One region of the Serratia sp. Nf2 genome, then DNA from elsewhere that is predicted to be linked to it. Evidence: predicted binding sites of a transcription regulator. Region 1 holds the regulator's gene; each other region holds the start of a gene.
What was found. Region 1 encodes LexA, which represses DNA repair genes until DNA is damaged. Its sites were predicted from a motif close to TNCTGTATGTACATACAGNA; they were not measured.
Positions count from the first base shown of each region.

Region 2: C9411_RS19360 (DNA translocase FtsK 4TM domain-containing protein) is a predicted target of LexA. The motif match lies at 6,234-6,253, and genes of this name have one in related genera.
Region 3: rmuC (DNA recombination protein RmuC) is a predicted target of LexA. The motif match lies at 3,439-3,458, and genes of this name have one in related genera.
Region 4: umuD (translesion error-prone DNA polymerase V autoproteolytic subunit) is a predicted target of LexA. The motif match lies at 3,890-3,909, and genes of this name have one in related genera.

Region 1 is NZ_PYTW01000004.1:371,512-379,328, reverse strand. Features, by position in the region: gene plsB (glycerol-3-phosphate 1-O-acyltransferase PlsB) at 1-667, opposite strand, end outside; gene C9411_RS12035 (diacylglycerol kinase) at 816-1,184, shown strand; gene lexA (transcriptional repressor LexA) at 1,287-1,895, shown strand; gene dinF (MATE family efflux transporter DinF) at 1,997-3,334, shown strand; gene C9411_RS12020 (CsbD family protein) at 3,650-3,859, shown strand; gene zur (zinc uptake transcriptional repressor Zur) at 3,962-4,474, opposite strand; gene C9411_RS12010 (sugar O-acetyltransferase) at 4,720-5,292, shown strand; gene dusA (tRNA dihydrouridine(20/20a) synthase DusA) at 5,403-6,413, shown strand; gene pspG (envelope stress response protein PspG) at 6,571-6,789, shown strand; gene C9411_RS11995 (quinone oxidoreductase) at 7,089-7,817, opposite strand, start outside.
Region 2 is NZ_PYTW01000009.1:128,317-136,133, reverse strand. Features, by position in the region: gene serS (serine--tRNA ligase) at 1-256, opposite strand, end outside; gene C9411_RS19370 (replication-associated recombination protein A) at 366-1,652, opposite strand; gene lolA (outer membrane lipoprotein chaperone LolA) at 1,720-2,331, opposite strand; gene C9411_RS19360 (DNA translocase FtsK 4TM domain-containing protein) at 2,530-6,168, opposite strand; gene lrp (leucine-responsive transcriptional regulator Lrp) at 6,289-6,783, opposite strand; gene trxB (thioredoxin-disulfide reductase) at 7,438-7,817, shown strand, end outside.
Region 3 is NZ_PYTW01000007.1:17,234-25,050, reverse strand. Features, by position in the region: gene C9411_RS16050 (dienelactone hydrolase family protein) at 1-610, opposite strand, end outside; gene udp (uridine phosphorylase) at 1,100-1,861, shown strand; gene C9411_RS16040 (tyrosine-protein phosphatase) at 1,992-2,774, shown strand; gene C9411_RS16035 (DedA family protein) at 2,854-3,384, shown strand; gene rmuC (DNA recombination protein RmuC) at 3,525-5,072, shown strand; gene ubiE (bifunctional demethylmenaquinone methyltransferase/2-methoxy-6-polyprenyl-1,4-benzoquinol methylase UbiE) at 5,151-5,906, shown strand; gene C9411_RS16020 (SCP2 domain-containing protein) at 5,920-6,528, shown strand; gene ubiB (ubiquinone biosynthesis regulatory protein kinase UbiB) at 6,525-7,817, shown strand, end outside.
Region 4 is NZ_PYTW01000001.1:731,547-739,363, forward strand. Features, by position in the region: gene C9411_RS03460 (FecR domain-containing protein) at 1-115, opposite strand, end outside; gene C9411_RS03465 (sigma-70 family RNA polymerase sigma factor) at 136-648, opposite strand; gene C9411_RS03470 (TonB-dependent hemoglobin/transferrin/lactoferrin family receptor) at 816-3,353, opposite strand; gene umuD (translesion error-prone DNA polymerase V autoproteolytic subunit) at 3,450-3,884, opposite strand; partial or broken gene C9411_RS26165 (hypothetical protein) at 4,073-4,252, opposite strand; partial or broken gene C9411_RS25960 (HTH domain-containing protein) at 4,290-4,496, shown strand; gene C9411_RS25480 (hypothetical protein) at 4,555-4,926, opposite strand; partial or broken gene C9411_RS03500 (DNA polymerase V) at 5,140-5,310, opposite strand; gene fdhD (formate dehydrogenase accessory sulfurtransferase FdhD) at 5,640-6,482, shown strand; gene C9411_RS03510 (bestrophin family protein) at 6,541-7,458, shown strand; gene C9411_RS03515 (Dyp-type peroxidase) at 7,493-7,817, shown strand, end outside.

The sequences.
Region 1 (7,817 bases):
TGGACGCCAACAGCTTGTTGAACAGATCCTGACGGGCCGGCAGGCTCGGGCCTACCGCGGCCAGGCGCTGACGCGAGAAGTGCATGCGCGCCACGCGCGCCAGTTTCTGCGCGATGGTTTTATCCGTGCCGTGCTCGGTGGCCATGCGGCGCAGCGAAACGGTGTTGGAGAAACGCACGAAGCTGTCGCGGCCGAGCCACAGCACGGCGAAGAATTTCTGCACGCCATTCAACAGACGCAGGTGCGGCGTGCCGTGGCCTTCGCGGCCCGGCGAGCGGCCGAACATCACCGAAACCGGCAGCATCTGAATGTCGAGATCCGGATTGCTGCGATGCAGATCCAGATAGTCGTGGAACAGCTTTACCGACTCTTCTTTCGGGGTGTAATAGCGGAACACGCGCGGGCCGTCGTGAATGAACACGTAGCTCGGCAGCACGGTGCCGTCGATCTCCAGCGAGTTGAGCGGATCGGGCAGATCCTGCGCCAGGCACTGGGTGCGCAGCGTCAGCAAATCCGCCTTGGAATTGTAAGGTAAAACATACAGAATCGGCCGTGAGGGATCCAACCCTAGCTCGGTAACCGGATCTGAAGGGATGACCTTACTTCTTACCAACAATTTAAGTGGTAAATTCAATATTTTATAATAAATTTTACGCCAACCTGACATAACAACGTGAAGCCTCTTGTTAGCAATGCGCCGCAAGCATACCAGAAACCGGGTAGCAGATCTGTGGTGTTCGAAAACCGAGAGCCGTCAGCGCGGACTGTTCTAGACTCTTTTTATTATGACCGACCTCTGAGAAAGGCACGAAAACATGGCAAACCAAGCAACCGGACTGACCCGCATCATCAAGGCCGCCGGCTATTCCTATAAAGGGCTTTCCGCCGCCTGGCAACACGAAGCGGCGTTCCGCCAGGAACTGGTGGTCACCCTTCTGGCTATCATACTGGCTGTCTGGCTGGATGTGGGTGCGATAGCGCGCATTTTATTGATCGGATCGGTAGCGCTGGTGATGATCGTCGAGATCCTGAACAGCGCGATCGAGGCGGTGGTGGATCGGATCGGCAGCGAACATCACGAGCTGTCCGGCCGGGCCAAGGACATGGGATCGGCGGCGGTGTCACTGGCGATCGTGCTGGCGCTGTTCGTTTGGGGCACGGTCTTATGGCAGCATTTTGGCTGACGAAAGGCGCCTACTGACTGATTTTTATTTATTCTTCGGTTCCCAATCCGCGCTTACCTGTATATACTCACAGCAAGACTGTATAAACAAACAGGGGGCGGAATGAAAGCACTAACTACCAGACAGCAAGAGGTCTACGATCTGATTCGCGATCATATTTCGCAAACGGGCATGCCGCCAACGCGTGCCGAGATCGCGATGCGTCTGGGGTTCCGTTCGCCTAACGCCGCCGAAGAACACCTGAAGGCGCTGGCACGCAAAGGCGTGATCGAAATCGTCTCCGGTGCCTCGCGCGGTATCCGCCTGCTGATGGAAGAAGAAGAAGGGCTGCCGCTGATCGGCCGCGTCGCCGCCGGCGAGCCGCTGCTGGCGCAGCAGCACATCGAAGGGCACTACCAGGTTGATCCTTCCCTGTTTAAACCGAGCGCCGATTTCCTGCTGCGGGTGAACGGCATGTCGATGCGCGACATCGGCATTCTGGACGGCGATCTGCTGGCGGTGCATAAAACCCAAGACGTGCGCAACGGCCAGGTCGTGGTGGCGCGCATCGAAGACGAAGTGACGGTCAAGCGCCTGAAAAAACACGGCAACGTGGTCGAGCTGCTGCCGGAGAACAACGAATTCCAACCGATTGTGGTCGATCTGCGTCAGCAGAATTTCACTATCGAAGGGCTGGCGGTCGGCGTGATCCGCAACGGCGACTGGATTTAATCGCTGCCCCCTCAGTGCCGCCTCTTGTATCAATCGCCCCTGTTCTGGGGCGTTTTTGTTTCTGATTTTGCCCTTCGCCACTGCTACGGGAACGTCTCATCATGCGCTTGATTTCCGCCTTCACCAGCGACACCGATAAAGCCCTGTGGCGCCTGGCCCTGCCGATGATTTTTTCCAATATCACCGTACCGCTGCTCGGGTTGGTGGACACTGCGGTGATCGGCCACCTCGACAGCCCGATCTACCTGGGGGGCGTCGCGATCGGCGCGGTGGCGACCAGCTTCCTGTTCATGCTGCTGTTGTTCCTGCGCATGAGCACCACCGGTCTGGCGGCGCAGGCGCTGGGGGCACAGAACCCGCAGGCGCTGGCGCGCGCCTTTATGCAACCGCTGGTGCTGGCGCTGCTGGTCGGGGTGGCGATCGTCCTGCTGCGGTATCCGCTGATCGAACTGGCGCTGCGGATCGTCGGTGGCGATGGCGAGGTGCTGGAACAGGCGCGGCGTTTTCTTGAAATCCGCTGGCTGAGCGCCCCGGCGGCGCTGGCCAATCTGGTGCTGTTGGGTTGGCTGCTCGGCGTGCAGTATGTGCGGGCGCCGGTGATCCTGCTGATCGTCGGCAACCTGCTGAACATCGTGTTGGATATCTGGCTGGTGATGGGCCTGGGCTGGAACGTGCGGGGGGCAGCGGCGGCAACCGCCATCGCCGAATACGCCACGCTGCTGCTCGGCCTGTGGCTGGCGTGGCGGGTGATGCGCCTGCGCGGTATCACCCTGCCGATGCTGCGTCAGGCCTGGCGTGGCGACCTGCGTCGTCTGCTGGCGCTCAACCGCGACATCATGCTGCGTTCACTGTTGCTGCAACTGTGCTTTGCGTCGCTGACCATCTTCGGCGCTCGCCTGGGAAGCGAGGTGGTGGCGGTCAACGCGATATTGATGAATCTGCTGACGTTCACCGCCTATGCGCTCGACGGCTTCGCTTATGCGGTGGAAGCCCATTCGGGCCACGCCTACGGCGCCCGGGACGACAGCCAGCTGCGCAAGGTGTGGCATGCGGCCTGCAGGCAGGCGGGGCTGGTCGCGTTGGCCTTTGGCCTGGCGTATGCCGTTACCGGCCAGCAGATCGTGGCGGCGTTGACCTCCTTGCCGGAGCTGCGTGCGTTGGCCGCCCACTATTTGCCGTGGCAGGTCATTCTGCCGCTGGTCGGGGTATGGTGCTATTTGCTGGACGGCATGTTTATCGGCGCCACGCGCGGCGCCGAGATGCGCAACAGCATGGCGGTGGCCGCGGTGGGATACGGCCTGGCGCTGTTCAGCGTACCGCTGTTTGGCAACCACGGGCTTTGGCTGGCGCTGGCGGTGTTTCTGGCGCTGCGCGGCCTGGCGTTGGGCTGGATTTGGCATCGTCATCAGGTGCGCGGCAGCTGGTTTACCGCTCGCTAGAACGGACGCTGTGCTGGGTTATTTATTAATTTTATTTATGTTTTTGTTCACTTTTGCTTACATGTTTTCAACCCTGGCATTTTTGCGTTAGCTTGTTGTTTATTAGCGTTTTTTGTTTTTATTTTGTTTCTTAATGGTTTTTTATTCTGATATTTGGCTTTTTTATTTCCATATTTAACTAGAATGAATCATGTGGCTGGCGAATGAATGGGAGCGATATTCCTTAAGGTGAAGGGAGTATCGGCCAGAAAAATTTCTGGTTAACCCCGACCGGCGACAGGGATCACTGATTCACCACAGGTTAACGGAGAGACTATGAATAAAGATCAAGCCGACGGTAACTGGAAGCAGCTTAAAGGCAAAGTGAAGGAAAAATGGGGCAAGCTGACCGATGACGATCTGACAGTCATCGAAGGGAAACGCGAACAGCTGGTCGGCAAAATCCAGGAGCGCTACGGTTACCAGAAAGAGGCGGCCGAAAAAGAGGTGAAAGCCTGGGAAGATCACACCAAACACCGCTGGTAATCTGCAGGGCCGCCATTGAAGGCGGCTTGCCCAGCGCAGGCCGGCGTCGCTCTCATCCTCTGGCGTTCCGGCCGCAGGTACAGGGAGGTACCTGACTTCGTCTTACTTCTTCTTGATGGCGATGCTGTGATCGTGTTCGGCGCAGTCATGCTTGCTGTCGCACGCCTCAACCTCCACGCAGCCGGCGCACAGACCGTGCGCTTCCACCACGCTGTGCCGCAGCGCAAATCCGGCTTCCTGCGCCAGCTTCTGCAGCGTTTCTTCTACGCCTTCGGTAGTGCGTTCGGTCACCTGGCCGCAGCGGTCGCAGATAAACAGTGCGGACGTATGCATCGGCTGTTCGAAATGGTGACACAGCACGTAGCTGTTGGCAGACTCCACTCTATGGATAAATCCTTGTTCCAGCAGAAAATCCAGCGCGCGATAGACCGTCGGCGGCTTGGCCTGCGGTTCGGCGACGCGCAGCAGATCGAGCAGGTCATAAGCGCTGATTGCACCGGGTTGCTGAGTCATCAGACGCAGCACTTCCAGCCGTTGCGGCGTCAATCGCACATTGCGTTGTTGGCAGAGGCGTTCCGCCTGCGCCAGCAGCTTTTCCTGGGTGGTTGAGTTCATCGCAAATATCCCGGTACGTAAAAAAGCCGATTTTACCATGATTACGGCGAATCGCCGAGAGTTGCCCCCTTTTCCCCTGAGGATTGCGCAGGGAAAGGCGCGCTGAGTGCGCTAAAAGAGAGATGCATCACAACTTTTCCCCGCAGGCGGGCGGCAAATCAACGTTGCCGATTTTAGCGCTGGAGAGCAGCGGACGAGAGCGGTATAACGCGTTTCACCCGCATGATGAGCAGGAGCCTTGTGTGATGACGGAAAGAGAGAAGCTGTTAAGCGGCCTGGAGTACAACAGCCGCGATGAAGAACTGATTGCTATGTACCATCGGGCCAGGGCGTTGACCAAAAGCCTGGGGGCGCTGGATTCGCATCAGGCGGACGAGAAAAACCGCCTGCTCGGTGAGCTGTTCGGCGCCTGGGGGGAGGCGAGTTGGATCGAAACGCCGTTCTGGTGCGACTACGGGCAGCATGTCCGCATCGGCAAGAACTGTTTTATCAACGTCAATGCGGTGTTCCTCGACTGCAATACCATCACCATCGGCGACAACACGCTGATCGGCCCCAACGTGCAAATCTACACGCCGAGTCATCCGCTGAAGGCCGGTGAACGCTTTAACGGTGACCCGGCTTTTCCTTTCCGCACCTCGGCGCAGCCAGTGTCCATCGGCAGCAACGTGTGGATCGGCGGTAACGTGGTGATCTTGCCGGGAGTGACCATCGGCGACGGCACGACTATCGGTGCGGGCAGCATAGTGACCGGCGACATCCCGGCCAATGTGCTGGCGCTGGGGCAGCCGTGCCGGATTATCCGCGCGTTGGAATAGGGGGAAGCAAAGGCGGTTTTCCCAACGGCGCCGATTGTCGTTATAATAGCCGTTTGCGGCCGCGCGCCGTTCGTTGAACCCAGACAGACTCAGGTAGCCAGTAACTCAGCATGACGAAAGACAACCACGCCCCAACCTACGCCGCCAATCGTTTCTCCATCGCGCCGATGCTCGACTGGACCGATCGTCATTGCCGTTACTTCCACCGCCTGCTGACCCAGGAAACGTTGCTGTACACCGAAATGGTGACCACCGGCGCGATCATTCACGGTAAGGGCGACTACCTGGCCTACAGCGAAGAAGAGCATCCGGTGGCGCTGCAGCTGGGCGGCAGCGATCCGGCCGCGCTGGCGCACTGCGCCAAACTGGCGGAGCAGCGCGGTTACGACGAGATTAACCTCAACGTTGGCTGCCCATCCGATCGCGTGCAAAACGGCATGTTCGGCGCCTGTCTGATGGGGCAGGCGACGCTGGTCGCCGACTGCATCAAGGCGATGCGCGACGTGGTGTCGATCCCGGTGACGGTGAAGACCCGCATTGGCATCGACGATCAGGACAGCTACGCCTTCCTGTGCGACTTTATCCAAACCGTCGCCGGGCGCGGCGAGTGCGATATGTTCACCATCCACGCGCGCAAGGCCTGGCTCTCCGGCCTCAGCCCGAAAGAAAACCGCGAAGTGCCGCCGCTCGACTATCCGCGCGTTTATCAGCTGAAGCGGGATTTTCCGGCGCTGACCATCGCCATCAACGGCGGAGTGAAAACGCTGGAAGAGGCGCAGCAGCACCTGCAGCATCTGGACGGCGTGATGATGGGGCGCGAGGCGTACCAGAATCCGGGCATCCTGGCACGGGTCGACAGCGAACTGTTCGGCGCGCAGACCGCAGTGCCGGACAGCGTGGCGATCGTTGAAGCGCTGTATCCGTATATCGAGCGCGAGCTGTCCAACGGCACCTATCTCGGCCACATCACCCGCCACATCCTCGGTTTGTTCCAGGGCGTGCCGGGCGCGCGCCAGTGGCGTCGCCACCTGAGCGAGAACGCCCACAAGCCGGGCGCCGATGCGCGGGTGGTGGAGCAGGCGCTGGCGCTGGTGCGTCAGCCGCGTGTCGAAATGGCGTAACTCACAAAAAGTTTGACCAACAGTTAGTCTTTTTCGCCAGGTATTCGGCGCATTGCCGGATGCCTGTCCCCTCTTTTCAATAGGTTAGCCCTTTCGTCATTCTGGCACGCTTCTTGTAATCCACTCTGCAGATACGTTGAGTTGCAAAGGAGCAATCATGTTGGAAATCTTCTTTCTCATTGGCTTTGTGGTGATGCTGATGGTGACCGGCATCTCGCTGCTGGGGATCTTCGCTGCGCTGTTGGTGGCGGCGGCGTTTATGCTGTTGGGCGGGTTGTTCGCGGTGGTCATCAAGCTGCTGCCGTGGTTGATTTTGGCGGTGGTCGGGGTATGGATTTACCGTTCGATGCAGAAACCACAGATCAGGCGTTACTGATTTTTTGCTGAATAATCAATCATTCGCGATGAAACTTGCATAACTGCCCGCCCCGCTAATGCGGCAGCGATCACAGCTTGGCAGTTTTACCCGGCGATGTGGCACATAAAGCGTGTTTTTTGCCGGACGGGGCTGTTAGGATGTTTGTCGATGCAGTGATGCGACCAATTTCATCACCGTGAGAGACAACCAAAATTCGTGTTGCTAAAGCAACCCCCTGTCTCTGGCGGACTCTGCTCTACCCCTACAAAACGCAGTACAGAAAGGGCTCCGTAAGGAGCCCTTTTCTTTTGCCGCGATCAGGGGATCAGCAGGCTGGAGCCGCTGGTGCTGCGGCTTTCCAGCACCTGGTGCGCCCGCTGGGCATCGGCCAGCGCAAATTTCTGCTCGTCCCTCACCTCCACCCGAATGGCGCCGCTGCCGATCAGTGAGAACAGCTCGTTGCTGGCGTACTGCAGCTCGGCGCGGTTGGTGACGTAGCCGTTAAGGGAAGGGCGGGTGACGTACAGCGATCCTTTCTGGTTGAGCAGCGCCAGATCGACGCCGGTCACCGGGCCGGAGGCGTTGCCGAAGCTAACCATCAGGCCGCGGCGTTTCAGGCTGTTGAGCGAGGCCTGCCAGGTGCTTTGCCCCACCGAATCGTATACCACGCCGACCTTCTCGCCGTGCGTCAGCTCGGCCACCCGCTGGGCGATATCCTCTTTGTGGTAGTTGATGGTGGCCCAGGCGCCGGCCTGTTTCGCCAGCGCGGCCTTCTCGTCGGAGCCGACGCTGCCGATCAGGCGCGCGCCCAGCGCTTTGGCCCATTGGCAGGCGATCAGCCCAACCCCGCCGGCGGCGGCATGGAACAGGAACACTTCACCCGGTTGTACGTCGTGGGTCTGGCGCAGCAGGTAGTGCACCGTCAGCCCTTTGAGGAAAGAAGCGGCACCCTGCTCAAAGCTGAGATTGTGCGGCAGCAGCGCCACTTTTTCTTCCGGCACGTTGTGGACTTCGCTGTAGGCGCCGAGCGATGACTGCGCATACAC
Region 2 (7,817 bases), on a different contig from region 1:
TGGCGGCATCCAGCTTGTCACCCAGCTCGTTCACTTCGCGACGCAGCGGCTCGATATCTTCCCCACGCGCTTTGGCCGCGCCGATGGATTTCGATCGGGAGTTGCGTTCCGCTTGCAGCGTTTCAGTTTCTACCTGCAGAACTTTGCGACGTTCTTCCTGCGAACGCAGCAGATCCAGATCGAGTTTAAAGCCTCGGCGAGCCAGTTTGACGGCGACTGCGTCTAGCTCATTACGCAGCAGATTGGGATCGAGCATGCTAATCCTGTGCTTGTTGTTATTGAAAGAAGTGTTGTTGTTCTATGCGGCTGATTTATAGCCGCATAAAAGAAGAGTGATACCCGCTAACCTTACCGCAACGGCCTCGCTAGCGGTAGCGTTTTGTCGGGCTATTTTGATCCTGCTCAGCCAGCCATGCCAACTTTTCGCCGATTTTCCCTTCCAGCCCGCGCGAGGTGGGTTGATAGTAGCGCGTATGGGCCATTTCAGGCGGGAAATAGTTCTCGCCGGCGGCGTAGGCGTTGGGTTCGTCGTGGGCGTAACGGTACTCCGCTCCCAGCCCCATCTCCTTCATCAGCTTGGTCGGCGCGTTGCGCAGGTGCTCCGGTACGTCATAATCGGCCTGCTCTTTGGCGTCGCGCATGGCAGCCTTGAACGCGGTGTAAACCGCGTTGCTCTTCGGCGCGCAGGCCAGGTAGACGATCGCCTGCGCGATGGCGCGCTCGCCCTCCGCCGGCCCCACGCGAGTGAAGCAATCCCAGGCGGCGATCGCCACCTGCATGCCGCGCGGATCGGCGTTGCCCACGTCTTCAGAGGCAATCGCCAACAGACGGCGCGCCACGTAGAGCGGATCGCCGCCGGCGGTAATGATGCGCGCATACCAATACAGCGCCGCGTCCGGTGCCGAGCCGCGCACCGATTTATGCAGCGCGGAAATCAGGTCGTAATAACGGTCGCCCTTGTTGTCGAAGCGCGCGCTGCGTTCGCCCGACACCTCTTTCAGCAGCTCCGGTGTCAGCACCCGCACGCCTTTGGCGTCTAACTCCGCCATGTCCGCCATCATTTCCAGGCTGTTCAGCGCCCGGCGCGCGTCGCCGCCCACCAGCTCCGACAGCAGGCGGCGCGTTTCCGCCGGCAGCTCGACGTTCTGATTGCCAAAGCCGCGCGCCTTGTCGCCCATCGCCTGATCCAGCACCTGGCCGATATCCTCGGCGGTCAGCGCCTTCAGCAGGTAAACGCGGGCACGGGACAACAGCGCCGAGTTCAGCTCGAACGACGGGTTTTCGGTGGTGGCGCCGATAAAGGTGATGGTGCCGTCTTCAATGTGCGGCAGGAAAGCGTCCTGCTGACTTTTGTTGAAGCGGTGCACTTCGTCGACGAACAGAATAGTGCGGCGGCCGGCGTCGCGGTTTTGTCGCGCCCGCTCGATCGCCTCGCGGATCTCCTTGATACCGGAGGTCACGGCGGAGATCCGTTCGACATCCGCCTGACCGTAACGGCCGATCAGCTCTGCCAGCGTCGTCTTCCCGGTGCCCGGCGGCCCCCATAAAATCATCGAGTGCAGCTGCCCGGCCTCGATGGCTCGCGGCAGCGGCTTGCCGGCGGCCAGCAGGTGCTGCTGGCCGATATACTGCGCCAGCGTGGTTGGCCGCATACGCGCGGCCAATGGCTGGAACTCGTTCTGGGAAAAATCGAGCGACAGATTATTACTCACTTGCACCTCACTGGCGCTGGTCGTCCAGCGTCACCCCCTTCGGCGGGGTAAATTTGAATTTGGCCGGATCGGCGGCAACGTTCTGCTGGCTTTTCAGCGCGTAGGAACTACGCTGGCCATCCTGCTCCACCGCAGCGAAGCTGCGAATGGTACCGCTGTTGGTCACGCTGATGGCGAACTGCTTCAGGTTGCCGCTGGCGGACTTCGGCGTCAGCTCGAAATCATCGCCCTTTTGCTTCACGTTGTACTGTTTCCAGTCGCTGGCATTATTGCGGGTGATCAGCATAAACGGCGTATTGCCGGTGGCGTTCTTCAGCCAGGTCGCCGTCACCTGCTCGACGAACGGGTTATAGAACCACAGAGTCTGGCCATCGGAGACCAGCACGCTCTCATCGGGCGACGTCATGTGCCAGTTGAAGAGGTTTGGCCGCTTCACCCACAGCTCGCCTTCCCCCTGTTGCACCGCTGCACCGTCGGCGCTGGTCACGGTTTGCGAGAAGCTGGCGTGGAAACTGTTCACCTTCGCCAGGCGACTTTGCAGATCCTGTGCGGCATCGGCCAGCACGGAGGTAGACGCGAATCCCGAAAGCAGACAGCAGGCAACTAACAGTTTTTTCATTATTCCAGATACCTTATGAAATGCGTTAACCGCAGGGCGACGCCGTGCGGGTCAAATCAACCCTCTACCCGGTTACTTTACCCGAAGCCGGCGATCGGCCGGTAGGCCAATGTTCCGAGAAGAAACGGGTTTACGCTTCTTTGCACAAGGGCCGCTTAAGCGGCCCTTTCTTATTGAATTGCAATGGCTAAACGACCATCAATCGTGCCGTGGCGGCGCCAGCACCTCACGGTTGCCGTTGTGCCCCTGCTCGCTGACGATGCCTTGCGCTTCCATCTGTTCGATGATGCGCGCCGCGCGGTTATAGCCGATACGGAACTGGCGCTGCACGCCGGAGATGGAGGCACGGCGTTTATCCACCACGAAATCCACCGCCTGATCAAACAGCGGATCCAGCTCTTCGTCGCCATCCATACCGCCGCCAGCACCGCCCTCGCCGTCTTCACCGCCGCTGAGAATACCCTCTTTATATTGGGGCCGCTCGCGCGCTTTCCAATCCTTGACCACCGCATGCACTTCCTGATCGCGCACGAATGCGCCATGTACACGCACCGGAATGGAAGAGTTCGGCGCCAGATAGAGCATGTCGCCCATACCCAGCAAGGACTCGGCGCCCCCCTGATCGAGGATGGTGCGGGAGTCGATCTTGCTCGACACGGTAAAGGCGATACGCGTCGGGATGTTGGCCTTGATAAGACCCGTGATCACATCCACCGACGGACGCTGGGTCGCCAGCACCAGGTGGATACCCGCCGCACGCGCTTTCTGCGCCAGGCGGGCGATCAACTCTTCGACCTTCTTGCCGACCGTCATGATCAGATCGGCGAACTCGTCGACCATCACCACGATGTACGGCTCTTTCTCCAGCACCGGCGGCGTGATATCCATGCTGTCGGTCGGCTTCCAGAACGGATCCGGGATCGGCCGCCCCATCGCTTCGGCCTGATCGACGCGTTCGTTGTAGCCGGCCAGGTTACGCACGCCCAGGGCAGACATCAGCTTGTAGCGGCGTTCCATTTCACCCACGCACCAACGCAGCGCATTGGCGGCGTCTTTCATGTCGGTCACCACATCGGTCAACAGGTGCGGAATGCCTTCATAGACCGACAGCTCCAGCATTTTCGGGTCGATCATGATAAAGCGCACTTCTTTCGGCGTGGCTTTATACAGGATGCTCAGGATCATGGCGTTGACCCCGACCGACTTACCGGAACCGGTGGTACCGGCGACCAGCAAGTGCGGCATTTTGCCCAGATCGGCCACCACCGGTTCACCGGAGATGTCTTTACCCAATACGATGGACAACGGCGACGGGTTGTCACGGAAGGCCGGGCAATCCAGCACTTCGCGCAGATACACCGTTTGCCGCTTGGCGTTCGGCAGCTCCAGACCGACATAAGGCTTACCGGGGATCACTTCCACCACGCGCACCGCCGAAGTCGACAGCGACCGCGCCAGATCGCGCGACAGGTTGGAAATGCGCGCCGCTTTAACGCCCGGCGCCAGATCCAGCTCGAAGCGGGTGATGACCGGCCCCGGCAGGATATCCACCACGTCGGCTTTTACGCGGTAATCGGCCAAACTGGCCTCCACCAGGCGCGCCTTCTGTTCCAGCGCGAAGGAATCGACCGGCTCCACCTCTTTCGGCGCTTCGGTCAGCAGATCCAGCGTCGGCAGCGGCGTGGTCGGCTTCTGCAGCGGCTGATCGTTGCGCATCAGGAACGGGTGAATCAAGCTGTCCATCGCCGGATGTTGCTCGGCCGGTGCTTGCTGAGACTGCGGCTGCACCGGTTGCTGTGGCTGCTGATATTGCTGCGGCGACAGCTGTTGATACTGCTGTTGCGGCTGCTGGTATTGTTGAGGCTGTGAGTGCGATTGCTGAGGTTGAACAGCCGGTGCCACAGGCTCAAACTGGCCGAATGGCACGTCATCCTCTTGCTCGCTTTGCTGTTCAATGCGCTCTTCAAGCTGCGGGGACAGCGTGAACATCGGTTCGCTCGGGCCATCGTCCACCAGATCCGCCATCGGCGAGAAGCTGAAAGCATTGCGGGTATCGACCGGGCTGGCGGCAGGCACCTGCGGGGCAGTCTCTTGCTGACCATAACGCGCCTGCTGCTGCTCGGCGAACGCCTGGCGCAGCGCAGCCTCTTGCCGCGCCTCTTCATCGTCTTGTTGGATTTCACCGTAACGTTGGTTCTGTTGTTCGGCGAACGCCTTGCTCAGCTCGGCTTCCTGCTGAGCATTTTCATCATCCTGCTCCGGCTCGTAGCTTTCGCCATAGCGCTGGCTTTGCTGCGTGGCGAACGCCTGGCGCAGCGCGGCTTCTTGCTGCGCCTCTTCTTCCTGCGGATTCACCGCCGTCGGCTGTTGAGGCTCCGCCTGGCGCTGTTCCTGCTCGGCCGCACGCTGCGAAGGCAGCTTGATGCCGTATGAGGCCAGCTCACGACGGGTCGGAATACGTACCGGATTCGGCCGCGGCAGCTCAGGGCCGATGCCCTGTTTAACCTGCGAATTGCTGTCGCTGGTCGCCGTGAAGGCCGGCATAAAGGTCGCCGCCGCGGTACCTGCAGCAGCAGCGGCTGCCGTATCCAGCTGTGGCTTGGCACCGGTAGCGCTGAAACCGTCCGAACCACCGATGTCGACGCTATCGCGCTGCGCGGCGGTAAAATCAAAGGGAGAACGCGCCGGCGGCTGCGGTGCAGCCGGCTCTTGCCAATTGCCCAAGCGCGGCTCATCGTCATCCTGATAAGGATCGACAGGGCGCGTCGCCTTAGGTACAGGCGTTTCTTCCGGGATCTCGAAGGAATACAGCGGCGGCGTGGCGTCTTGCGCCGGGGCGCTCACCGGGTGCTGATTGACCGAGGCCGGCGCGGCCGGCGCCACCGTTACCGACGGCGCCTGTGTGGCGATCGGTGCGGCAACGGGCTCGTGGATCTCTGCCTTTACCGCTGGTGCAGGCGAAGCCGCCGGCGTGATTGGCGCGGCGTCGGTTTCAACCTCACCATCGTCGGCACGCAGGCCGCTGAGCAACGGATCGGCGGCGTCTTCCGCCGCCTCTTTGGCGCTTTCGGTGACCGAAGGCGCGGAGAACAGCACGTCGTCATCGGCAACCGCGGCGCCGGCGGCGGTCGTGGCAACCGCGGCTGCGGCGCCCTTCCCTGCCTGCTCAGGCTCGTCGTCAACGTAACGCTCGTCATCCTCGAAATAGCGCTCTTCGCGGCGTGAGCGGTTGGTCATCACTGTCGCGACGCCCAGCACCGCCCCGCCTATCTTCTCGGCGATGACCAGCCAGGACCAGCCGGTAAACAGCGTCAACCCCGCCGCCCACACGCACAGCAGCGCCAGCGTGGCGCCGATGCCGTTGAACCACGGCAACATGGCGTTGCTCAGCAGGCTGCCGATCACGCCGCCGGAAGCGAAGTAATAGAGATCGTCAACGTTCAGCGCCGCCAGCCCGCAGGAGGTGAGCACTAACGCCAGGGTGCCGATCAGGCGCAGGGAGAGCGCGAAATAGTCGATGTAGTCTCTGTTGCCGCGCTGGCGATAGGCCGCCCAGCACAGGATCAGCATGATCGGTGGTATCGCGTAAGCGAGCACCCCGAAGGTGAAGAACAGCGTGTCGGCCAACCAGGCCCCGACACCGCCGCCCAAATTGTGAATCGGCTCATGCCACGCGGTCTGCGACCAGCTTGGGTCAGACGGGTTGAAACTGACCAGCGCAGCCATGAGGTAAACGGCAAAAATCGCTACCACGATAAGCACAGCCTCCAGCAAACGCCGGCCACTGCTGAGTCTTTTCAGGGTAACTTCTTTATCTTCTGTATATTCCTGGCTCAAGAAAGGCTCTCCAGGTTCCTGTTAGCTGACATAGCAACAGCGCCGAGAAGCTTCCCCGGCGCCGAAACTGTATGAATAAACAGGAGTGTAACCAATTTAATCAGGTTTTGCACCTGCACCTTACCGTGTTTTGATAACCAGACGGTTACTCTGTTTCACTTCTTCCATCACTACATAGGTACGGGTGTCGTTGACCCCCGGCAAACGCAGCAAGGTTTCGCCCAGCAATTTGCGGTAAGCCGACATGTCCGGTACGCGGGTTTTCAACAGGTAGTCGAAATCACCGGAAACCAGATGACACTCCTGAATCTCTTCAAGCTTCTGCACTGCCGAGTTGAATTGCTCAAACACATCCGGCGCGCCGCGGTTCAGCGTGATTTCCACGAAAACCAACAGGGACGCATCCAGATAATGCGGGTTAAGCAATGCGGTATAGCCATGAATGAAACCCTGGCGCTCGAGACGGCGCACGCGTTCTAAACATGGTGTCGGGGATAACCCCACGCGCTTCGAAAGCTCGACGTTCGAAATACGCCCATCCTTCTGCAGCTCATTCAGGATGTTGCGGTCGATACGGTCAAGATCTTTACCCGGGCGTTTCTTGTTGTCTGCCATTATTATTGTCTCTCTTATTTTCTTCCGTGCACTTGCCACACCCTAGCCAACGTCAATGTGTAAGGGTTCGTTCCAAGCGAAGACCCGATGCCTGTCATATGCTTCTTCACTACCATCATTCCACGCCGCACAGCCTGTCTGTCCAACCCCGCGCGACGCCGGTAACGACGTTTAGGTCGAGAAAAAATCAGCAAACGCTTGCGCGCCCTGCTCCGCAAACCCACCGCGCATTGCCGCCTCGCGGCGCAAATACGTACGATTTGCTGGTGTTACGGGGATAATTTCTTCTTCCTATGATGTTTTCGCAAATGCGCAGCGGATTGTCAAAGTAAAAGAAGCAAAATCAGAACAACGTACCGTCACGAAAAGTCTGCATCCCATTTTTGGTTATGAATCGCTGGTTGGTAAACCCCAGCCAGGAGCGGCTCAAGTCGCAGAATGCGCCGTTTTTGCGCGGTTGGTGATTCAGTGGCCGAATGCGGCTTTGATAAGGTAAATTTCTGCGTTTGGCGTGCGATTTGCCAACAGCGGGTGCATTAATAGGCGACAACTATCATACAAATCGTTAACAACGTCGCCCGGCGCTTTTTTTACTGCGCCATTTTCCCTACAATCGGTTCCATTGTCCGCCATTGTGGAATAAAGAGGTTATTCATGGGCACGGCTAAACATAGCAAATTACTGATTCTGGGCTCCGGCCCGGCCGGTTACACCGCCGCCGTTTACGCGGCGCGCGCCAACCTGAGCCCGGTGCTGATCACCGGTATGGAACAAGGCGGCCAGCTGACCACCACCACCGAAGTGGAAAACTGGCCGGGCGACGCCGAAGGCCTGACCGGCCCGGCGCTGATGGAGCGCATGCGCGAGCATGCGGAGAAGTTCCAGACTGAAATCGTCTTCGATCACATCAACAGCGTCGATCTGCAGCAGCGTCCGTTCCGCCTGTTCGGCGACAGCGGTGAATACAGCTGCGACGCGCTGATCATCGCGACCGGCGCCTCCGCCCGCTACCTTGGCCTACCTTCCGAAGACGC
Region 3 (7,817 bases), on a different contig from region 1:
GCACCGGCGCCGACAGGTGGGTGGCGACGTCGACCGGCTGCTTCGGTGAATTCAGCGTTTTCTCGCCAACCAGTTTGCCGTACCAGGCGACCGCCGCCTTCAACTGCGGGTTGTGCGCCGCGTACAGCCAGGTGATGCGGCCACCCCAGCAGAAACCGGTGATCGCCAGCTTGCCGGCGTCGCCGCCGTGGCGGATAGCCCAGTGCGCGGCGTGATCCAGATCCGACAGCACCTGACGATCCGGCACCTTGGTGACCAGCTGCTGGAACAGCTCGCCGATATCGGTGTAGTCGTTGGCGTCGCCCTGGCGGAAATAGAGCTCGGGCGCGATCGCCAGATAGCCCTGCTTGGCCAGGCGGCGGCACAGATCCTGAATATGTTCATGGACGCCGAAGATTTCCTGCACCACGAGGACGATGGGGAAGGGGCCGCTCTGGTCGGCGGGTTTGGCGACGTAGGCCGGCAGGGCGTCGCCCTGAGAAGGGATGGTCGTTTGCCCGGCGTGAATGCCCTGTTCGTCGGTGATAATCGCGGAGGCGGCCAACGGCGCGGCGGCCGGGGCGAATCCCCCCTGAGCCTGTTCTAATGTCATCACATGTTCGGTTTTCATTGCGGTCTCCGTGCAATAGAAAAAAGCGCTGAGATTAACTATAGGAAAGATTACCCATTATTGGCGCTGCGTGGCGCACTTTCGGACAAGTCGATAAAAAACGGCTAATTATCTGGCTTTGCGGCATTTTTAAACGCTTTTTATCATGTTATTACGCGTTTTGGCCTGCGTAAGTGCCATAAGGTGCGTTAAAGGGCTTTTTTGTCCCTAAGCAACCGATAAGATGAGGGTATTTTGAATTGATCAGCTAAATAGTTTCAGCCGGCAATCAACGGGCAGAGGGCGGCAAGATTTGTCGGCTAGACTGAGGTAGAGCGGTGCCTTCATGGAGCGTCACAGTGCTTTTTTTTGTGATAAAAATCACAAAAAATATGTAGCATGTAATTTGTTTCTCTTTTCATAGTGACTGTCGTCACGAAATTAAGCGGCGATTTTCAGTAGAGTGCTTTTTTGTTCCTCCCAATAAACATGATCCATGAGGAGTCTCGTATGTCTCAGTCTGACGTTTTTCATCTCGGCCTCACCAAGAACGATTTACAAGGGGCCCAGCTTGCCATCGTGCCGGGCGATCCGCAGCGCGTAGAGAAGATTGCCAAGCTGATGGAAAATCCGGTGCATCTGGCCTCCCATCGTGAATTCACTACCTGGCGCGCGGAGCTGGACGGCAAGGCGGTGATCGTCTGCTCTACCGGTATCGGCGGCCCCTCTACTTCTATCGCGGTGGAAGAGTTGGCGCAGCTGGGCATTCGCACCTTCCTGCGCATCGGCACCACCGGCGCCATTCAGGCGAACATCAACGTCGGCGACGTGCTGGTCACCACGGCGGCGGTACGCCTCGACGGCGCCAGCCTGCACTTTGCGCCGATGGAGTTCCCGGCGGTCGCGGACTTCGCCTGCACCACCGCGCTGGTGGAAGCGGCCAAGGCCAGCGGCGCCACCACGCACATTGGCGTGACCGCCTCTTCCGATACCTTCTATCCGGGCCAGGAACGTTACGATACCTACTCCGGCCGCGTAGTCAGCCGTTTCAAAGGCTCGATGGAAGAATGGCAAGCGATGGGCGTGATGAACTATGAAATGGAATCCGCCACGCTGCTGACCATGTGCGCCAGCCAGGGCCTGCGTGCTGGCATGGTGGCCGGGGTGATCGTCAACCGCACCCAGCAAGAGATCCCGAACGCCGAGACCATGAAAAACACCGAAAGCAAAGCGGTGCAGATCGTGGTGGACGCTGCCCGCCGTCTGCTGTAATCGCCATTCCCTCAATGGGCCGCCGACGCGGCCCGTTTTTCCATTCGCGGCGAATCTGTTACGGTGATACTCCTCAGCGCTGCGCCGATGGCTGCCGCGCGTTGTCATAACAAAAACAACGAGGACGTTTATGACCGCCCAGATCCTGCTTCATCCTTCGCTCGCGCCGCTCGACGGCGGCATCAATTTCCGCGACTTCGGCGGCAACGGCGTGGCCGACGGGCGCCGCATCAAGCGCGGCCTGCTGTTCCGCTCCGGTTCCCTCGAGCGGCTGACGGAAAACGACTGCACCTTTCTCGCCGGCGTGCCGGTGCGCTCGGTGCTGGACTACCGCGATGCCGACGAGGTGCAGGCCAAGCCGGATATTCTGTGGAATGGCGCCGACTATCACCACGTGCCGGCCAACCCGCTGAGCAGCGAAGTCAACGCCAACCTGGAGAAGCTCACCAACGAAACGTTGGCCGCTTTCGACGCCCGCGCGTTCATGCTGGAGCTGTATCGCCGCCTGCCGTTCGGCAATGCGGCCTATCAGCGGTTGGCACAGCTGTTGAGCAACCCTGGCGGCGGCGCGATCGTGCAACACTGCGCGGTCGGCAAGGATCGCACCGGGGTCGGTTCGGCGCTGGTGCTGTTCGCGCTGGGCGCCGACGAAGCGACGGTGCTGGAAGACTATCTGCTGACCGAAACCACGCTGGCCACTTTCCGCGAGCAGATGCTGGATCAGCTGTCTATCAAGCTGAATGCGGCGGCGCTGGAGCAATTCGCCTACGTGCTCAGCGCGCGCGAGGAGTTCCTGATGACGGCGTTGGGCTGCATCCGTCAGCAATACGGTTCCACCGACCGTTGGCTGGAAGCGGAATACGGCCTGGGCGCGGCCCAGCGCGAAGCGCTGCAGGCGTTCTACCTCGAGTAAATCGCCGCGCGTTTAGCCGGGGTTTAACTCGCCCCGGCCTATCCTAGGCGGCGAATTATCGCGTATCAGGAGCCCCGCATTGAGCCTCAATGACGTTATCAACTGGGTCAGCGACGTCGTGCGTCAGCACGAAGGCTGGGCCATTCCCATCATCTTCTTCCTGGCGTTCGGCGAGTCGCTGGCGTTTTTGTCTCTGCTGCTGCCGGCCACGGTGATCCTGCTGGCGCTGGGCGCGCTGATCGGCGAAAGCGGCATCGCCTTTTGGCCGATTTGGGCCGCTGCCGCCGTCGGGGCGTTTTTCGGCGACTGGCTCTCTTACTGGATCGGCTATCACTATCAGGACCGCGTGGCGCATATGTGGCCGCTGTCGCGCAATCCACAACTGCTGGCGCGCGGCCACGCGTTCTTTGAACGCTGGGGCGTGCTAGGCATCTTCATCGGCCGCTTCTTCGGCCCGCTGCGCGCCGTGGTGCCGCTGGTGGGCGGCATTTGCGGGATGCCGCAGCGTTATTTCCAGTTGGCCAACGTCACGTCGGCGATGATCTGGGCGTTCGGCATTCTGGCGCCGGGGGCATTCGGCATCAAGTGGCTCAGCCAGTGGCTGGGCTGATTTCTCGCTAAATTGCGCAGTGCCGCGCAATATTGTGCGCGGCGGGCAAAATCAGGCTGGACATCCATACAGCCTCCCCTTAACGTGACGGGCAATGGGCGTGCGAAACGCCGGAACGGCAAGGTGCAACAGGAGGCAGGGTGGATACCAGTCTGATTTATGGGATTGGCGGCGTAACGATCGGCATGCTGTTGGGGTGGCTGATCGCCAGTCTGCGGGTGCAGCAGACGAATGCGCAACATGAAACCGAGCTGCGGTTGCTGGAGCAAGCGTTGCAGCAGGCGCAGCAGGAAACGGCGGCGCGGCAGGAGGCTCTGCAGCGCCACGAGCAGCAGCTGCGGCAGAGTGAGCTGGAGCTGCGTAACCTACACAGCCAGCTGGCGGCCGGACATGAGAAGTTGCAACAGCTCAACCATTGGCGCAACGAATGCGAACTGCTCAATCAGGAACTGCGTGCCCAGCGCGAGGTTAACAGCGCGCAAGAGGCCGAGCTGCGCGAAGTCACCATCCGTCTGGAAGAGACGCGCATGGCGGCGGAGGAGAAGCAGCGCCTGCTGATCAACAGCGAACAACGCCTCACCACCCAGTTTGAAAACCTCGCCAACCGCATTTTTGAACACAGCGGCCGCAAGGTGGACGAGCAAAATAAGCAAAGCTTGGATCGGTTGCTGCTGCCGCTGCGTGAACAGCTGGACGGGTTCCGCCGTCAGGTGCAGGACAGCTTTGGCCAGGAAGCGCGGGAACGCCACACGCTGACGCACGAGATACGTAATCTGCAGCAGTTGAACGCGCAGATGGCGCGCGAGGCCATCAACCTCACCAAGGCGCTGAAAGGCGACAACAAAACGCAGGGCAATTGGGGTGAAGTGGTGCTGAGCCGGGTGCTGGAGGCTTCCGGTCTGCGCGAAGGGCACGAGTATGAAACGCAGGTCAACGTGCGGGTGGATCACCAGAGCCGCATGCAGCCCGATGTGATCGTGCGTCTGCCGCAGGGCAAGGACGTGGTGATCGACGCCAAGATGTCGCTGATCGCCTACGAGCGCTATTTCAACGGCGAAGACGAGGTGGAGCGCGAAGCGGCGCTGAGCGAACATATCGCCTCGCTGCGCGGCCACATTCGCATGCTGGGCCGCAAGGACTATCAGCAGCTGCCGGGGCTGCGTTCGCTGGACTATGTGCTGATGTTCATTCCGGTCGAGCCCGCCTTCCTGCTGGCTATCGATCGCGAGCCGGAGCTGATCAGCGAAGCGCTCAAGCACAACATCATGCTGGTTAGCCCGACTACGTTGCTGGTGGCGCTGCGCACCATCACCAACCTGTGGCGCTATGAACATCAAAGCCAGAACGCCCAGCGCATAGCCGATCGCGCGGCGAAACTGTATGACAAGATGCGGCTGTTCGTGGACGATATGTCCGCACTGGGGCAGAGCCTGGACAAGGCGCAGGGCAGTTATCGTCAGGCGATGAACAAACTGAGCGAAGGCCGTGGTAATCTTATCGGCCAAATTGAAGGTTTCCGTGCGTTGGGGGTTGAGGTCAAACGGCCGATCAACCCGCTGCTGGCGCAGCAAGCCGGCGCGCAACACGATGAAGCGGAAGAGGCGAACGACGATGATGTCGCCGCGCTGCCGCAGACGAAAAACGATGACGATACCGCCGGGGAACCGGGCTTCGTTTCGCACGGCTGAGGCCGTGGCGAGGTGGGGTATTCTCCAGGCTTCTGGTACACTCATCCACACAAAATTGACTGAATAGCAGGCAGGACAATGGCAGATCAACCGCAGGAAACCACCGATTTCGGTTTTCGCACCGTCGCTCGAGACGAAAAACAGGCCATGGTGGCGGACGTTTTTCATTCGGTAGCGGCAAAGTATGACGTGATGAACGACCTGATGTCGTTCGGCATCCACCGTATCTGGAAGCGTTTCACCATTGACTGCAGCGGTGTGCGCCGTGGGCAGCGCGTGCTGGATCTGGCCGGCGGTACCGGCGACCTGGCGGCCAAGTTCTCCCGTATGGTTGGCGAGCAGGGGCAGGTGGTGCTGGCGGACATTAACGATTCGATGCTGAAGATGGGGCGCGAGAAGCTGCGCGATCGCGGCATCGTCGGCAACATCAATTACGTGCAGGCCAACGCCGAAGCGCTGCCGTTCCCGGATAATTACTTCGATTGCATCACCATCTCCTTTGGCCTGCGCAACGTCACCGACAAAGACAAAGCGCTGCGCTCGATGTTCCGCGTGCTGAAGCCGGGCGGCCGCCTGCTGGTGCTGGAGTTTTCCAAGCCGCTGCTGGCGCCGCTGAGCAAAGCTTACGACGCTTATTCCTTCCACGTGCTGCCGAAGATCGGCGAGCTGGTAGTGAAAGATCCGGACAGCTACCGCTACCTGGCGGAATCGATCCGCATGCACCCCGATCAGGAAACCCTGAAAGGCATGATGGGCAACGCCGGTTTTGAAAACGTCACCTATTTCAACCTGACCGGTGGGATTGTCGCCCTGCATCGCGGCTTCAAGTTCTGAGAGGGAGATGCCGATGCTGTTTACCCCTCTGCTGACCGGTGCGCTGGAAACCTCGCTGAATAACCTGCTGTTTCGCGATCGCAGCATGAAAGCCGCTCGCCAACGCCTGGCGGGCAAGGTGCTGCGCATCGAACTGGAAGAGCTGGCTTCACCACTGGTGCTGGTGTTCAGCGAACTGCGCGTGGACGTGCTGGGGCAGTCTGAAGACAGTGCCGATTGCACCGTGCGCAGCCGCATTCCCGCCTTACTGAAACTGCGCGACCGCCAGCAGTTACCGGTGCTGATGCGCAGCGGCGAATTGGCGGTGGAAGGTGATATTCAGGTGGTGCAACAGCTGGTTGGCCTGCTTGATCTGGCGGAGTGGGATCCGGCGGAGTGGCTGGCACCCTATATCGGCGATATCGCCGCCCAGGGCATTACACAGGCGCTGGGAAAAGGCGCCTCGCTGCTGAAAGACGGCTTTATGCGCCGGCAGCAGGACATGGCGGAGACGTTGACGGAAGAGTGGCGCCTGGCGCCGGGGCCGTTGGAAGTGGTGTGGTTCAACGAGGAAGTTGATGCACTCGCCCGCAGCGCGGAAGCGCTGTCTGCCCGCATGGACACGTTGGAGGGCAAGCGATGACCCCAGGCGAACTGCGACGTTTGTATTTTATCGTCCGCGTTTTTCTCAGCTATGGATTGGACGAGCTGATCCCGACAATGCGTTTGACGCTGCCGCTACGCTTCGGCCGCCGGCTGTTGTTCTGGATGCCGAATCGGCACAAGGACAAGCCGCTGGGTGAACGCCTGCGGTTGGCGCTGCAGGAGCTGGGACCGGTATGGATCAAGTTCGGCCAGATGATGTCGACCCGCCGCGATCTGTTTCCGCCGCAGATTGCCGATCAGCTGACGCTGTTGCAGGACCGGGTCGCGCCTTTCGACGGCGCGCTGGCGCGTAAACATATCGAACTGGCGATGGGCGGCCCGCTGGAAACCTGGTTCGACGATTTCGATCAGCAGCCGCTGGCCTCTGCCTCGATCGCGCAGGTGCATACCGCGCGGCTGAAAACCACCGGCCAAGAAGTGGTGCTGAAGGTGATCCGGCCGGATATCGGGCCGATTATCAAGGCCGACGTGCGCCTGATGTACCGATTGGCAGGTTGGGTGCCGAAGCTGTTGCCGGACGGCCGCCGTCTGCGCCCGCGCGAAGTGGTGCGCGAGTACGAGAAAACCCTGCTGGACGAATTGAACCTGTTGCGCGAAGCGGCCAACGCCATTCAGCTGCGTCGTAATTTCGACGGCAGCCCGATGCTGTACGTACCGGAAGTTTATTCCGACTACTGCCGTGAAAGCGTATTGGTGATGGAGCGCATCTACGGCATTCCTGTCTCGGATATCGCCACGCTGGAGCAGCAGGGCACCAACATGAAACTGTTGGCGGAACGTGGCGTCCAGGTGTTCTTTACCCAGGTATTCCGCGACAGCTTCTTCCATGCGGACATGCATCCCGGTAATATTTTCGTCAGCTACGAACATCCGGAAGATCCTTGCTATATCGGCATCGACTGCGGCATCGTCGGCTCGCTGAACAAGGATGATAAACGCTACTTGGCGGAAAACTTCATCGCCTTCTTCAACCGCGATTACCGCAAGGTGGCGGAACTGCACGTCGACTCCGGTTGGGTGCCGCGCGACACCAACGTGGAAGACTTCGAATTCGCCATCCGCACCGTGTGCGAGCCGATTTTCGAGAAACCGCTGGCGGAGATTTCCTTTGGCAACGTGCTGCTGAACCTGTTCAACACTGCGCGCCGCTTCAATATGGAAGTGCAGCCGCAGCTGGTGTTATTGCAGAAGACCTTGCTGTATGTTGAAGGGCTGGGGCGTCAGCTCTACCCGCAGCTGGATCTGTGGACCACCGCCAAGCCGTTC
Region 4 (7,817 bases), on a different contig from region 1:
CCTGATACCAACGCCGCCAGTTTTCCCTATCCGCATCGCTTGCCTCTTCCGACATCAGCTGGGTTAACCAGGCGGCGGCCTCACGCGCGCTCTGCCGATCGATATCCGATTCCATCATGGGTTCCGCACTTGCCGTTACGCCGCCAATGCAAAGAAACAGTGCAAATTGGCGCGCTGCAGATATTGTTTCACCGAGCTGGTCGACACCCGCAAACGTTCAGCGATGTCGCAATAACGCATGCCCTGCAGGTGCGCCAACAGGAAAGCCTCGCGGACGTGCGCCGGCAATCCGTCCAACGCCTGATCCAACTGTTCGAGCATTTCGAGGGTTTGTTGACGGACTTCCGGCGAGGGCGCCTCGATCGTCGGCAGCTCGCTCAAGGCCTGCAGATAGCTCTCTTCGATTGTTTTACGCCGGTAATAATTCGCCACCAGCCGGCGCGCCACGGTCGCCAGGAAGGGGCGTGGTTGCCGAATGGCAAGCAACTGCGGGCTCAGTAAAATACTGATGAACGTATCCTGCGCCAGGTCTTCGGCGTGATGCGCGCACCCGACCTTCTGTCTCAGCCAATGGCATAGCCAACTGTGATGCTCAAGGTAAAGCTGTTGAGCAAACCCGTTGGCTGCCGCGGCCTCTTTCCTTGCCATTCGGTGACACCAATTGATAATGAGATTGAAAATGATAATTATTATTATTTTAAAATTGTAACTTCTGTGTCAAGCGATTGCTGATGATTTATAAACGGCGAAAAAGTAGGGAAATACGGGAGAGAAAACGTGAAAAGGGGCCGAAATGGCCCCTGTCAGCAGGATATTCAGAAACGTTGACTAACGCTAAACTTGATGTTGCGCCCTACGCCGGACACCGATTCGCCCAGGTAAGGGTAATAATCGCGGTTGAACAGGTTGTCCACCGCGACGCGAGCTTCGAAGCCCTGCAAACCGCTGGGTTGCCACGAGGCGAACAGGCCGTGCAATGCATAACCCGACGTTTTCGGCAGCGCCCAGACAACGGCCATCGGATCGCCGTCGGCCGGTGAACGATCCTGTTTACGCACGAAATCGCCGGTCCAGCCGAAGGCCATGTCCCACTGCGGCACTTTCATGCCCAGCATCGCGTGTGCCGTAACGGGTGGAATTTCGGCAATCCAGGTTTCGTTGCCCCACGGATCGCGCGGTGAAGCGTCGCGTTTGCCGCGAATCGAGGAGAACGACAGGCTGCCGAACAGGCTTTCGCTGTCATAAAACGATTCGAGCTCCACGCCCTCAATGGTATAACCCGGCAAGTTGCGATAGTTCGACAACGGTTGCCCACATTGGCCCCCGTGCCGTGCGGCGTCGCACACTACGCCGCGACGATAGAAAATCTCGTCCTTGCCGCGATTGCGGAACAGCGTAGTGCGGATCTGCAGACTGTCTCGCGCCATCAACACATCGTTGAAGTCCAGCACCGCGCCGAGACGAACGCCCGTCATGCGTTCCACCTGCAGGCCGCGGCTGGTGCCGGGCACGCTGGAAGCGGCGTATTGCACTTCGTACTGTTCGTCGATCACCGGGGCGCGCCAGGTGCGGCTAACGTCGGCAAACAGGGACAGATTCGACGTCGCTTTCCACATCACGCCCAAATGCGGCGACCAGCCGGTATAGGTCACGCTGCTGTAATCATGGCCCACAAGCGGATCGCTGTCGTTATAGCGCGGCGCCCGGTTCGGTTGCCCGGTATTGGTCACATGATCGTAACGCACGCCCGGCGTCACGGTCAGGCTGCCGAAGCTGACCGCATCCTGCAGATAAACGCTGCGGGTTTCCTGTTCGCCCGCCGGCATATAATACGGTTGGAAATAGCCGTAGTTGTAACTGGCGTTTTTCACCTGCGAGGGGTAATACATCAGGGTATCGCGCTGATGTTTATGCCAACGCGCGCCGAGCAACAGCTTGTGCTCCAGCGGCCCGCTGGCGAAACGGCTTTCATTGCTGACGTCAAACTGCCGATCGGTATAGTTCACCCAGCTTTCATTGCCCAGCGTACCGAGATAGCTGAACTTTGACGCGGAATCCGGCCGCTTGTCATGCTGCTCTGTCTTCGAATAGGCATAAGACAGCGTCAGATTCAGCAACGGCTGCGCTTCCGGCGCCAGATTCCATTTCACCGAGTAATTAGTGTCCGTCTGGTCGCGATACACCAGAATGCGGCGCCACGCTTCTTCCCGGCCATATTTATCGATATCCGCCTGGCTGGGCGCAGCGATATCGTCCCGCTTGGCGGCAAAAGGCTGCCAGCCATCGGAGTCCGAACGCATCGCCGACAGCGTCAGGGTTTGCGCCTCGCTCAGATAAATATTGGTTTTTAACAGGTAGGAAGCCTGATCGTTGGCGGAATAGGCAAAGCGCGTGCCGTCCGGTCGCTTCAGGTTACCGCCGTCACGCTTGCTCATGTAGATCAAACCGTCGGCGAATCCTTCCGGCGTACGGCCGTACAACGCACCGCTGTAAATGCCCTGGCGATCGTTGGTGTGGTAGCTGTACTTCAGCAAGCCGCCAAAATCTTCGCCCGGCAGCAGCATATCCCCGGCATCTTTGGTCTCCAGCGTAATGGTCCCGCCAAAGCCGCCATTGCCGTTCAACAGATTGTGCGGCCCCTTATCGACCTCAACCTTTTTCAGCAATTCGGGTTCAATGAATACCGAACCCTGCCGATATTTCTCAAATCCCTTCGGCGCGCCGTCCAGCACCACCTTCACATCTTCCATGTCGCCCATGCCCCAGATATTCAGGCTTTGGCCCCCCGGGCGCGGCGATCCCGCCATCCCTACCCCGGGCAGACGATCGAGCAGGCTGGCGATGTTATCGGCCTGTACGCGTTCGATGTCTTCTTTATCCAGCACCGAACGGCCGGCGGCGACGCTGTCGGACAAACCGCCGACCACCGACAGTTCCGGTATCGTCAACGGCTGAACCGGCCCGGCGTCGACCAACCGATATCCCTGCGCAGTTTGCTGAGCGCGCAATCCGCTGCCCGCCAACAGCGTATCGAACGCGTCGGTGAGACGATAATGTCCCTGCAGGCCCGCGGTGCTTTTTCCACGCGTCTGTTCGGGCGTGAAAATCACTATCACGCCGGCCTTAGCGGCCGCCGTCTGCAAGGCGGGCGCCAGATCACCGGCGGGAATGGCGAAGGAAAGGATAGCGGGCTGTTCGACCGCCGAGGGTGGTGCCGACGCACCGGGTGCTGCCATCGCGGAGGTGAGCATGCCCGATAGTGCGCATCCTATCCCGATAGCTACGCGTTTCCCGGTAATGCGTTTGGCTGATGTGAACGTACGCCCTGCGCCGTTCTTGTTTTTTATGGCCATGAAGGATTCCCCTGAGTGTATTGAACTGGAAACTCAGTAGAGAGGTCACGCCAACGAAAAGATCGGGCAGAAAAAAAATGAAAAAAAGGGCCGAAGTCACCGCGCCGCGTAGACGATAAAGGTCACCACGCCGAAAATCTCCAGCTGCGCCTCGTCGTCGAACACGATCGGCGCGTAGGCGGGATTCATCGGCAACAGCCGCACGTCGGGGTGGCGCTGCAGTTTTTTGACGGTGAATTCGCCGTCCACCGCGGCGATCACGATATTGCCGTGCTCCGGCGTCAGGGCGCTGTCGACGATCAGCAGATCGCCGTCCTGGATATTGCCGTCGATCATCGATTCGCCGCTGGCGCGCACGAAATAGGTGGCGTTGGGGTGCCGCACCAGCAGCTTGCCGATGTCCAGCCTGCTCTCGACATAGTCCTGCGCCGGGGAAGGAAAGCCGCAGGCCACGCGATCGGCAAACAGCGGTAACGTCAGGGGTTCACCTGGTGAAAAAGCATACAACCTTGAATTGCTCAGCATAATCATAACCAAACTGTATATTTATACAGTAAAGCATAAACAAAACGCGAACGCGTGCAACCCCCAATCCCCCTGCAGATCGCGCTTTCCCGCGTAATATAATAATTTTCTGAGCGATTTTTCCTGCAGCTTTTGGCATTCTTCGCGTGTGTTTACACACATGATACCCACCAAAACTGTGGATAATGCGGCACTCAGACCGTTGGCGTATCGATGGGCAGGATGAGTGAGGGATTGTCATTGCGAACGGCGCCGACGGCGGGCGATACCGGTTGCCAGACGAAATCCTCTGCCTGCAGGCTGTACACGTCAGCCTGCATTTGACCAGAGGGCGGGACTAAGCGGGTGTCGAGCCAGTCGCGCGCGGCCCTCGGTCTCTGCTGCGTACAGCGCCGCAAAGAACAGCGGCAGGCCTTGCCTCACGGGAGGAACGGCGGACGGCCTTACAAAATGACGCCAATAAAATTGCGACTGGCAATGGCATCAATGGGACGGCCAGAGACGAAAGTCAGTACGTTATGTCAGGAGCTTGGGATAACCCGACAAACGCTGTACCGCCACATTTCCCCTGATGGTCCACTGCGAGCTGACGGTATAAAGCTGCTCAACCGAGGATAATTTTAGCGGACGGAAAAATCTGGAGTTCCGGCGTAGAACCCCGAATAAGGAATAATCCTTAATTCATTTCAGGATTATTAATTCCATCTAAAACCTCTCGGCAATATTCTTTTTTATAGGCTTCATCATTACTTAATGACTTAACCAAAAAATCAGCATTTTTCCAACCATTATCCCAATGCGTATCGAATCCTGACTGTTCATACTTTAATGTTCTAGTTAATGAGTCTTTTATTTGTTTTTTATATTTATCAATTTTCTCATTGGTTGCCCCACAAACATCATGTGCAACACGAGCATTTGAGCCAGAAAAACCTATTGCTGAAATTGCCATCGCTTCGTTTGATTTGTCGAAATCATTCGCATATGCCACAGCATTAGATAAAGCGAATATGACAAGAGCAGGTATGGTTTTTTTGTATGAAATCATCTTTTACCTCTAACTCATTGATTGTTCATGGGGTCAGTTTGGATATCGAAAATTATTGTACATTAAGGCTGCTTTTTAATCAGTCTCAACTTCTTTATAGAAGGCCTGAATGCGACAAACTTGGGAAGTACTGTAGCCTGTCGCGTCTGCTGTTTCTCGGATACTCAGTTTCTTAATCTGTCGGTAGTGCCTGATCCATCCTGCACGCTCCATCTCGCCGCTGGCGCGCACGAAGTAGGTGGCGTTGGGGTGCCGCACCAGCAGCTTGCCGATGTCCAGCCTGCTCTCGACATAGTCCTGCGCCGGGGAAGGAAAGCCGCAGGCCACGCGATCGGCAAACAGCGGTAACGTCAGGGGTTCACCTGGTGAAAAAGCATACAACATTGAATTGCTCAGCATAATCACAACCAAACTGTATGTTTATACAGCAAAGAATAAACAAAACGCGAATGCGTGCAACCCCCAATCCCCCTGCAGATCGCACTTTCCCGCGTAATATAATAATTTTCTGAACGATTTTTTGTTTACGCCTGCTAAGCGTTTCACCGCCCCTTGCACACACGTTATCCACCAAAACTGTGGATAACCTGGTGGGGTCGCCGGCAGGGTGTCATTCCCTACACGAGCGGGATCAGGATCCTGTATAATCCCCACACCTGCTAATAAGAATTCACTCCCGTCGGCGCCTCGTCACCGACGGTCACGAGAACGTTATGAATAAGCACCTACTCCTCGCAGAAACCGACGATATCAAACAGGAATGCCTGTCGCGCCACGCGGTCTGGCAGCGCAACGATCTGGCTCAGGCGCAGCAGGATTGGCTGGCGGAAGAAGTGCCGGTCGCCCTGGTGTACAACGGCATTTCCCACGTGGTGATGATGGCGACGCCGAAAGATCTGGCGGCCTTCGCCATCGGTTTTTCGCTGTCCGAAGGCATCATCGCCTCCCCCGACGATATCTACGATATCCGTCAACAGCCGGCCTGCAACGGCATTGAAGTGCATGTGGAACTCTCGAGCCGCCGCTTTATGCAGCTGAAAGAGAAGCGCCGCAGCCTGGCCGGCCGCACCGGCTGCGGCGTCTGCGGGGTGGAGCAGCTGCAGGAGGTCGCCCAACCCATCGCGCCGCTGCCCTTCACGCAACGCTTCGATTTGGCCCTGCTCGACCGAGCGTTGGCGCAGCTGCAGGAGGTGCAAACGGTGGGGAAATTGACCGGCTGCACCCACGCGGCGGCCTGGATCCAGCCGGACGGCGCGCTCAGCGGCGGATGTGAAGACGTTGGGCGCCACGTGGCGCTCGACAAACTGCTGGGTTACCGCAGCCAACAGGCCTGGTCACAAGGGGCAGCGCTGGTGTCGAGCCGCGCCAGCTATGAAATGGTGCAAAAATCCGCCATGTGCGGCGTCGAGATCCTGTTCGCCGTTTCCGCCGCCACCCGCCTGGCGGTGGAAGTAGCCGAACGCAGCAACCTGACGCTGGTGGGCTTCAGCAAGCCGGGGCGCGCCACCGTCTATACGCACCCGCAGCGGCTCTGGCCATCGACGACGGCGGCCTAACGCCGCCGGATAAGAATCGACTATTCTCAATAGCAGGACACCAGGAAGCACCCACGTCATGATCATTCGCCCGAATCAGAACTGGTTTTTTCGCCTGTTCGCCTGGCACGGTTCCGTGCTGTCAAAGATCACCTTTCGCCTGTCGCTGAACGTGCTGATGTCGATAGTGGCGGTGATCAGCTATCAATGGTACGAACAGCTCGGCGTGCATTTAACCATCGCGCCGTTCAGCCTGCTGGGTATCGCCATCGCCATTTTTCTCGGCTTTCGCAATAACGCCGGCTACAGCCGCTTTGTCGAAGCGCGCAACCTGTGGGGCTCGCTGCTGATTACCGAGCGCTCCCTGCTGCGTCAGATCAAAAGCCTGCTGCCGGACGAACCGGCGGTGCATCAGAAGGTCGCCAAGCTGCTGATCGCCTTCAGCTGGAGCCTGAAGCATCAGCTGCGCGCCACCGACCCGACCGCCGATCTGTACCACAATCTCAGCAGTAAAGAGCTGGCGGAGGTGATCGCCAGCCCGATGCCGACCAACCGCATCCTGCTGATGTTGGGCCAGGAGATCGGCAAGCTGCGCCGACGGGGGCTGTTGAGCGACATCACCTTCGAGCTGCTCGACAACAAGCTGAGCGAGCTGTCCCACGCCCTCGGCGGCTGCGAACGGCTCGCCAGCACGCCGGTGCCGTTCGCCTATACCCTGATCCTGCAGCGCACCGTTTACCTGTTCTGCAGCCTGCTGCCTTTTGCCCTGGTGACCGATCTGCATTACATGACACCGTTTGTTTCGGTGTTCATTTCCTATACCTTCTTATCCTGGGACTCGCTGGCCGAAGAGCTGGAAGATCCATTCGGCGTGTCGGCCAACCATCTGCCGTTAAACGCCATGTGCAACACCATCGAGCGCAACCTGCTGGAAATGAACGACCAAAGCCCGCTGCCGCCGCCGATGAAACCCGACGAGCACTTTAATTTGATCTGATTGATTTCACCCGAACACACTGGAGCCGAATGCAATGAATGCAAATAACAATCCGCCGCAAGCCGTATTCACGCCGGTGACGCGCCATGCCATCTTCATCGTCGCCACCCTGTCGCCCGTTCCCGCCCATCTGGCGGCGGTGCGCGCCTGGTGCGGCGACATCGCCGCCGTGGTACGTTCGGTCGGCAAACGCGCGCCGGCGGGCAACCTCACCTGCGTCTGCGGCTTCGGCTCCGAAGCCTGGGATACGCTGTTTGGCGCGCCGCGCCCTCGCCAGTTGCATCCGTTCAGCCCGATCGGCAGCGGGGAACGCGTCGCCGTCGCCACGCCCGGCGACATCCTGCTGCATATCCGCGCTG